Linked DNA regions of Methylocaldum szegediense. Each later gene encodes a partner of the first gene's protein in a complex. Links are inferred from orthologs where the notes say so. Each region holds a gene or a part of one and is shown on either strand. Other genes may lie near its edges.

What was found. The genes of interacting proteins can lie anywhere in the genome.
Region 2: the proteins of secA (region 1) and secY are in contact, whole or in part, in a crystal structure (PDB 3DIN), measured with the Thermotoga maritima proteins. The link is inferred for Methylocaldum szegediense from one-to-one orthologs. Residues at the interface, in WP_004082002.1 of Thermotoga maritima: Glu261, Ala262, Arg263, Lys300, Ala301, Arg302, Thr303, Ile304, Ile305, Leu323, Tyr324, Asp325, Pro326, Val329, Ser330, Tyr333, Ile336, Lys340, Phe345, Val349, Glu363, Phe364, Tyr374, Ser375, Gly376, Gly377, Glu393, Ile395, Thr482, Ser483; in WP_004081795.1 of Thermotoga maritima: Glu108, Gly109, Glu110, Glu111, Ala236, Glu237, Arg238, Arg239, Ile240, Thr241, Ile242, Gln243, Tyr244, Ala245, Arg246, Arg247, Val248, Thr249, Gly250, Arg251, Arg252, Val253, Tyr254, Gly256, Ala257, Ser258, Thr259, Tyr260, Leu261, Pro262.

The regions. Positions count from the first base shown.
Region 1 is NZ_OX458333.1:4,119,545-4,123,900, reverse strand. The notes cover bases 717-3,995. They hold secA (preprotein translocase subunit SecA), read right to left. Parts: upstream 3,641-3,995; coding sequence 917-3,640; downstream 717-916. Other genes in these bases: QEN43_RS17890 (DciA family protein), read left to right, coding at 3,819-3,995; argJ (bifunctional glutamate N-acetyltransferase/amino-acid acetyltransferase ArgJ), read right to left, coding at 717-905. Outside these bases: more of argJ, read right to left, coding at 1-716; more of QEN43_RS17890, read left to right, coding at 3,996-4,283. UniProt on the Escherichia coli protein: Required for protein export, interacts with the SecYEG preprotein conducting channel.
Region 2 is NZ_OX458333.1:3,479,358-3,482,357, forward strand. It holds secY (preprotein translocase subunit SecY), read left to right. Parts: upstream 1-837; coding sequence 838-2,163; downstream 2,164-3,000. Other genes in the region: rpsE (30S ribosomal protein S5), read left to right, coding at 1-220; rpmD (50S ribosomal protein L30), read left to right, coding at 217-402; rplO (50S ribosomal protein L15), read left to right, coding at 403-837; rpmJ (50S ribosomal protein L36), read left to right, coding at 2,209-2,322; rpsM (30S ribosomal protein S13), read left to right, coding at 2,403-2,759. UniProt on the Escherichia coli protein: The central subunit of the protein translocation channel SecYEG. Consists of two halves formed by TMs 1-5 and 6-10.

The sequences.
Region 1 (4,356 bases):
TGGGCGATGGTCTTGGCCACTTGGCGCGCCTCGGCCTCGTTACGGGCCTGCTCGACCTCTATCCGCATCAGCTTGGTAGCACCCTCGCCGTCCCGTACGATGGCTTCGGCCAACGCCTCGCAAACCTCCCGTACTGCTCGGGACAGGAGTTGAAAATCCGCGCTCTCTTGGTTCAGCAACGGATTGCCGGCCGCGCCTGTCGCCAATAACACGCAGGCGTCGTTGGTCGAGGTGTCGCCATCCACTGTGATCAGATTGAAAGAGCTGTCCACGGCCTCGCTCAAACAAGCTTGTAAGCTTGCCTGCTCGACGTTCGCATCGGTAGCGATGAAAGCCAACATGGTGGCCATATTGGGATGAATCATACCGGCGCCTTTGGCAATACCGGTGACGGTCACGGGCACACCCGACAAATCGAAGGTACGGCTCACGCCTTTCGGTCGAGTGTCGGTTGTCATAATCGCGCGCGCAGCCCGAGCCCACCCCATTTCGTCCAAGGCGCTTAAGGCTTCGGGTAAAGCCGATTCGATCTTTTCTACAGGAAGATACTCGCCGATAACGCCCGTCGAAAAAGGGAGCACTCGCTCGGCAGGACTGCCGGTCAAACGCGCCAATGCCCGGCAGGTGCGGCGAGCATCGTCCAGTCCCCGTTGGCCGGTGCCGGCATTGGCATTGCCGGAATTCACCAAAAGCCAGCGCGGGTGGTGGCCGAGGTGTTCCCTTGCCACGATGACAGGAGCGGCGCAAAAGGCATTTTGGGTAAAAACCGCAGCACAAATAGACCCCTCGGCCGCTTCGATCACCACGAGATCGTCGCGATCATTCCGCTTGATACCAGCGCACGCCGAGCCAAGCCGAACCCCCTTTACTTTCCGCACATTCAATTCTTCGCTTGCTACGCTCATGCGCCGCTATTTCAATCCAGTTTGCCGTGACAATGCTTGAATTTCTTCCCGGAACCGCAAGGACAAGGTTCGTTGCGCCCGACTTTTGCAACATCCCGGATATAAGGCTGTGCGGGCCGGGGTTTGACCGGCTTTTCCACGATTTCCGCTTCTTCGGGTTCAGCAGTCAGCGCGTGCGCCTCGGCGTGTTCGAAATGCATTTCTTGCGGTACGGCACGGCGCTGCTCCTCCATAACGACCACTTCCTCCTCGCTGTGCACCTGGACTTTAGACACAATACCGATCACCTCGTGTTTGATGCCATCCAGCATCGAGGTGAACATCTCGAACGCCTCGCGTTTGTACTCCTGTTTCGGATCCTTCTGTGCGTAACCTCGCAGATGAATGCCTTGGCGCAAGTGGTCCATGGCTGCCAGATGCTCTTTCCAGGCGTTATCGAGAACTTGCAGCATGACCGTTTTCTCGAAATGGCGCATGACCGGTTCGCCGATCGCGGCACTTTTTTCCCGGTAAATCGTTTCCATCTGGTCGATGATTTTCGCTAGCAAACGGTTCTCGTCCAGGCGCGAATCCTCATCCAACCATTGCTGCACAGGCAACTTCGCCCCGAATTCCCGCAACAGTGTTTCCTCCAGTCCTTTGACGTCCCACTGCTCTTCCAAGGTATGCGGCGGAATGAACTGGGTGAATATCTGGCCAAGGACATCGCGGCGCATGTTGGTAATCGCCTCGGAAATATCGTCAGCCTCCATCAGTTCGTCACGCATGTGGTACACCACCTTGCGCTGATCGTTGGCGACGTTGTCATACTCCAGCAACTGCTTGCGAATGTCGAAGTTGCGCGCCTCCACCTTACGTTGCGCGCTCTCGATAGCCCGTGTCACCCACGGGTGCTCGATCGCCTCACCTTCCTTCATACCCAGCTTCTGCATCAGAACCGCCACCCGGTCGGAAGCAAAAATGCGCATCAAAGGATCTTCCAGGGACAAATAGAATCGTGACGAACCGGGGTCACCCTGCCGTCCGGACCTTCCCCTCAACTGATTGTCGATACGCCGCGATTCGTGTCTCTCCGACCCGATGACATGCAACCCCCCGGCTTCTACGACCTGGGCATGACGGGCTTTCCACTCTTCTTTCAAGCGGGCCACAGTTGCCTGATCGTTGGGATCGACTGACGCCAAATCCTCTTCCAGGCTGCCTCCGAGAACGATATCGGTACCGCGCCCAGCCATATTAGTCGCAATAGTCACCGCACCGGGCTTGCCGGCCTGCGCGATGATGTGGGCCTCCTTCTCGTGATGTTTAGCGTTCAGTACCTGATGTGGAATACCCTCTTTACGCAGCAGCCCCGAGAGAAACTCCGAGTTTTCGATGGATGTGGTTCCCACCAGTACCGGTTGGCCGCGTTTCACACACCCGCGGATATCCTCGATGATGGCGTTGTATTTCTCTCGAACGGTCAGATAAACCAGATCGCCGAGATCTTGCCGAATCATGGGACGGTTGGTTGGGATGACGACGACTTCCAGGCCGTAGATTTGATGAAATTCGGCCGCCTCGGTGTCGGCCGTACCGGTCATGCCTGCCAGTTTGTCGTAAAGCCGGAAATAATTCTGAAACGTGATGGAAGCCAGCGTCTGATTTTCGTTTTGGACCGGCACGTTCTCCTTCGCCTCAACGGCCTGATGCAGACCTTCGGACCACCGACGTCCCGGCATCGCGCGACCGGTAAACTCATCTACGATGATGACCTGATTGTCCCGAACGATATAGTCGACGTCCCGCTGGAACAGCGCATGCGCCCTCAGACTCGCGTTGATGTAATGCATGAGCCGGATATTAACCGCGTCGTACAGACTTTCATCCGCATTGATCAGCCCTTGCTGAACCAGCAACTTCTCGATGCGCTCGTGGCCCTCTTCAGTGAGATAAACCTGCCGGGATTTTTCGTCGACGGTGTAATCGCCGTGGGCGCCTTCCTTTTCCTGGCGCTTAAGGTGAGGTATGAGCGCGTTGATCTTGTGGTACAGGTCGCTACGGTCCTCGGTCGGTCCTGAAATAATCAGGGGCGTCCGTGCCTCGTCGATCAAAATGGAGTCAACTTCGTCGACGATCGCGAAATACCTATCTCGCTGTACCCTTTGATCCCGGGAAAACGCCATATTGTCCCGGAGGTAATCAAAACCGAACTCGTTGTTGGTGCCATAGGTGATGTCGGCCGCGTAGGATGCACGACGCTCCTCCGCGCTAAGGCCGCTTATGATGACACCCACAGATAGTCCGAGAAAATTGTAGATCTTTCCCATCCACTCGGCGTCGCGGCGCGCTAGATAGTCGTTGACGGTCACGACATGCACGCCTCTACCGGGCAGTGCATTCAGGTACGCCGCCAAGGTGGCGACCAGCGTCTTACCTTCGCCGGTCTTCATTTCCGCGATTTTGCCGTCGTGGAGAACCATCCCGCCGATGAGCTGAACATCGAAGTGGCGCATATTTAAAACGCGCGAAGACGCCTCCCTGACGGCGGCGAAAGCCTCTGGCAACAAATCGTCGAGCGTTTCGCCTTCGTTCAGACGTTGCCTGAACTCTTGGGTCTTTTGCCGTAACGCATCATCCGACAGACTCTGGAACTGCGGTTCCAGGGCATTGATCTTCTTGACGAGTTTGCGTTTTCTATTGATGATTCTTTCGTTGCGACTGCCAACGATTTTTTTTACCAGCTTGCCAAGCATTGCGGTTTAATTCCGAGTCCAAACGAATAAACAATCAAACGATGATACCGCAAATCCACAGTATTTATAATGAGTTCAGAGTCTCATCGAGCTTTATCAGGAGTCGAAGGAAAGAGCCCTCAGCAAAGGTGGGTTCGATTCGGCAAACCACCGGGCCGTCACCGGATTGAAGTCTAAAATGCACCGCCCCGAACCCGTTGCGGGGCTCTGCCAAGGGGCCGCGCTTCAACTGATCCGCGCTCAGATCGAAAAGCACCGTCAGATACTCGATGCAGCCAGAAAGGCACTGCCGAAGTTTCTCGCCGACCATTGCATAGATTGCGTCATAAAGCCGGACCGGCTGATTCTCTACGTAGACTCGCCGGCTTGGGCCGCACAAATTCGATTCTACGCACCGCACCTCTTATCCACGGTCCAACAGTCGACCGGCCATCGGTTTCAGGACTTGGTAACCCGTAACACTTTTCCCGTCACTACAAAGCCGCGGCGCAAACCTATCGGCGTCTCGTCGCCTGGATTCGTGGCCAAACTCTTGAAAGATTGCGCATTGTCATCGCCGTCTGGGGAACTCAAGGACGCGCTATTACGGCTGAGCCAAACGGTGCTTACGCTAAGGAACTCGCCGTCCCAAGAAATCGATTGAACCAAAACGGCGGCTGGTGCCATGACAGGCCCGGACTCGCCCGGTCAACGAACTATGCCGGAGAAGCCGAATC
Region 2 (3,000 bases), 640 kb from region 1 along the record:
ACCGGCATCTCAAGGTACAGGCATCATCGCAGGCGGGGCGATGCGTGCTGTATTCGAAGTGGCGGGTGTGCACAATGTCCTAGCCAAATGTATCGGCACGAACAACCCGATCAACGTCGTTCGTGCAACCATCAAGGGCCTGTCGGAGATCAAAGACCCGCGATATATTGCGGCAAAGCGCGGGAAATTGACGGAAAGTCGATCGGGGAAAAGTAAATGAGTGAAAAACAGCTCAAAGTTACGCAAATAAGGAGTGCGATCGGGCGGCTGAAGTCCCATAAAGCGTGTCTTCGTGGCCTCGGTATTAGACGGATGCACAAGCCCGTTTATGTCCAGGCAACAGCGGCGAACTATGGAATGATCAACAAGGTTGCTTATTTGCTCGAGGTCGAGGAAATTTAGATGTTTCTCAATTCGATTAAGCCATCCGAAGGCAGCAGAAAAAAGAAAACCCGAGTTGGTCGCGGAATCGGATCTACGCTTGGTAAGACCTGCGGCAAGGGGCATAAAGGCCAAAAGGCACGTGCTGGTGGTTTTCATAAAGTGGGGTTCGAGGGCGGGCAGATGCCGCTTCAGCGCAGACTCCCCAAGATTGGTTTCAAGTCGCGATCGAAAACGTTCTCCGCGGAGGTGCGGTTGAGCGAACTGAATAAGCTTGCCGGCTCGAGGATCGATATCCACGCACTAAAGCTTGCAAATCTGATCCCGGCGCGCGCGCGTTCAGTCAAGGTTATCGACTCTGGCCAATTAAACGCGGCTGTCACTCTCGTCGGCATAAAAGCGACCAAGGGTGCACGCGCGAAAATCGAAGCCGCGGGCGGATCAATTGAGGTATAAGTGAGTACGGCGAATTCTATTTTTACTGACCGATTCGGGAGGCTAACAGAGCTTCGTCAACGGTTGCTGTTCGTCATCGGTGCTCTGGTTGTTTATAGAATCGGGGCACATATCCCGATTCCAGGGGTAGATCCGAAGGCGTTGGCTGCAATGTTCGCGCAGCAGGGCGGATCTATCCTCGATATGGTGAATATGTTTTCGGGGGGCGCACTGAAGCGCCTCAGCATATTTGCGCTCGGTATCATGCCGTATATCTCGGCGTCGATTATCATGCAGCTGATGGCGGGCGTCATTCCAAAGTTGGAGCAAATAAAGAAGGAAGGCGAATCCGGAAGGCGAAAAATCAATCAGTACACCCGGTATGGCACCGTATTTCTTGCGACCTTTCAAGCCATCGGTGTTGGCCTTGCGCTGCAGAATCAATCGGCGTCAGGTGTTCCTGTGGTGATCAGCCCCGGATTCCATTTCATTTTTATAACCGCAGTGTCCCTGGTCTGTGGGACTATATTTTTGATGTGGCTAGGGGAGCAGGTAACCGAGCGGGGAATCGGAAACGGTATTTCCATCATAATCTTTGCCGGTATCGTCGCTGGATTGCCATCGGCTGTCGGGGGCACGCTTGAACTGGCTCGGACCGGGGAGTTGAGTATGATCAGCATACTCGCTCTGTTCGGAATCGCGCTCGGAGTGACCGCGCTCGTTGTTTTCGTGGAGCGTGGACAACGGCGAATCACTATTAATTACGCGAAACGACAAGAAGGGCGGCGGATGTACGCGGCCCATAAGAGCTTTTTGCCGCTGAAATTGAATATGTCGGGCGTAATTCCTCCGATCTTTGCGTCGAGTATAATCCTGTTCCCCGCGACACTCGCCGGCTGGTTCGGTAATAGCAAGAGCCTCGCTTGGCTGCAGGATATCGCGACCACATTATCGCCCGGTCAGCCGCTGTATGTCATTTGTTACGCGGCAGCGATCGTATTTTTCTGCTTTTTTTACGCCGCTTTGGTCTTCAATTCCAACGAAACGGCGGAAAATCTTAAGAAATCAGGTGCTTTCATACCCGGTGTGAGGCCCGGTCAACAGACGGCGGCATATATCGACGCTGTGATGACCCGTTTAACACTGGCAGGGGCGATTTATATAACGGCAGTATGCTTATTGCCCGAATTTCTCATCCTCTATTGGAATGTGCCATTTTATTTCGGCGGAACGTCTCTGCTTATCATTGTGGTTGTTGTAATGGATTTTATGTCGCAAATTCAAACCTATATTATCTCGCATCAGTATGAAGGGTTGCTGAAGAAATCGAATATCAAGCTCAGTTAGTCTGGTGCTAGTGTTAAGCGGTCAATCTATATCAGGGGAATTTCAATGAAGGTTCGTGCCTCGGTTAAGAAAATTTGCCGAAACTGTAAGGTTCTGAAGAGGAAAGGGGTTGTTCGCATTATATGTAAGGACGCGCGTCACAAGCAGCGTCAAGGCTAGGTTTAAGATGGCCTATTTTTACGTCAGATGATATGATGCGAGATTCAGCCCGATTCCAAGATGAAGTGGAGGCAGGATAAATGGCACGAATTGCGGGAGTAAATATTCCCGATCATAAGCACCTGGTCATTTCGCTTACAGCGATTTACGGAATTGGTCGATCCAGGGCGGCTTTAATTTGTCAAAATGCCGGAGTGAATCCGGCAGCTAAAGTCAGAGAATTGGCTGACAGCGATATTGAGCGTATCCGCGAGGAAGTTGCGAAGTTCGTGGTAGAAGGAGATCTGCGGCGCGAGACGGCAATGAATATTAAGCGGTTAATGGATCTGGGGTGCTATCGTGGTTTACGGCACCGACGCGGTTTGCCGGTCAGGGGGCAGCGAACGCGGACAAACGCGCGAACCCGAAAGGGTCCGCGTCGACCGATTCGCAAGTGATCGCTAAAAAGTTCGAGGTAAGACATCACTATGGCTTCATCTAGTCGTCCGGCAAAACGGATTAAAAGAGATATTTCCGACGGGGTTGTTCATATCAGCGCGTCTTTCAATAACACGATAATTACCGTTACGGATCGTAAAGGTAACGCGCTCGCGTGGGCTACCGCGGGAGCCTCCGGATTCCGAGGGTCTCGAAAAAGTACGCCTTTCGCGGCTCAGGTTGCTGCGGAAAAGGTCGGGA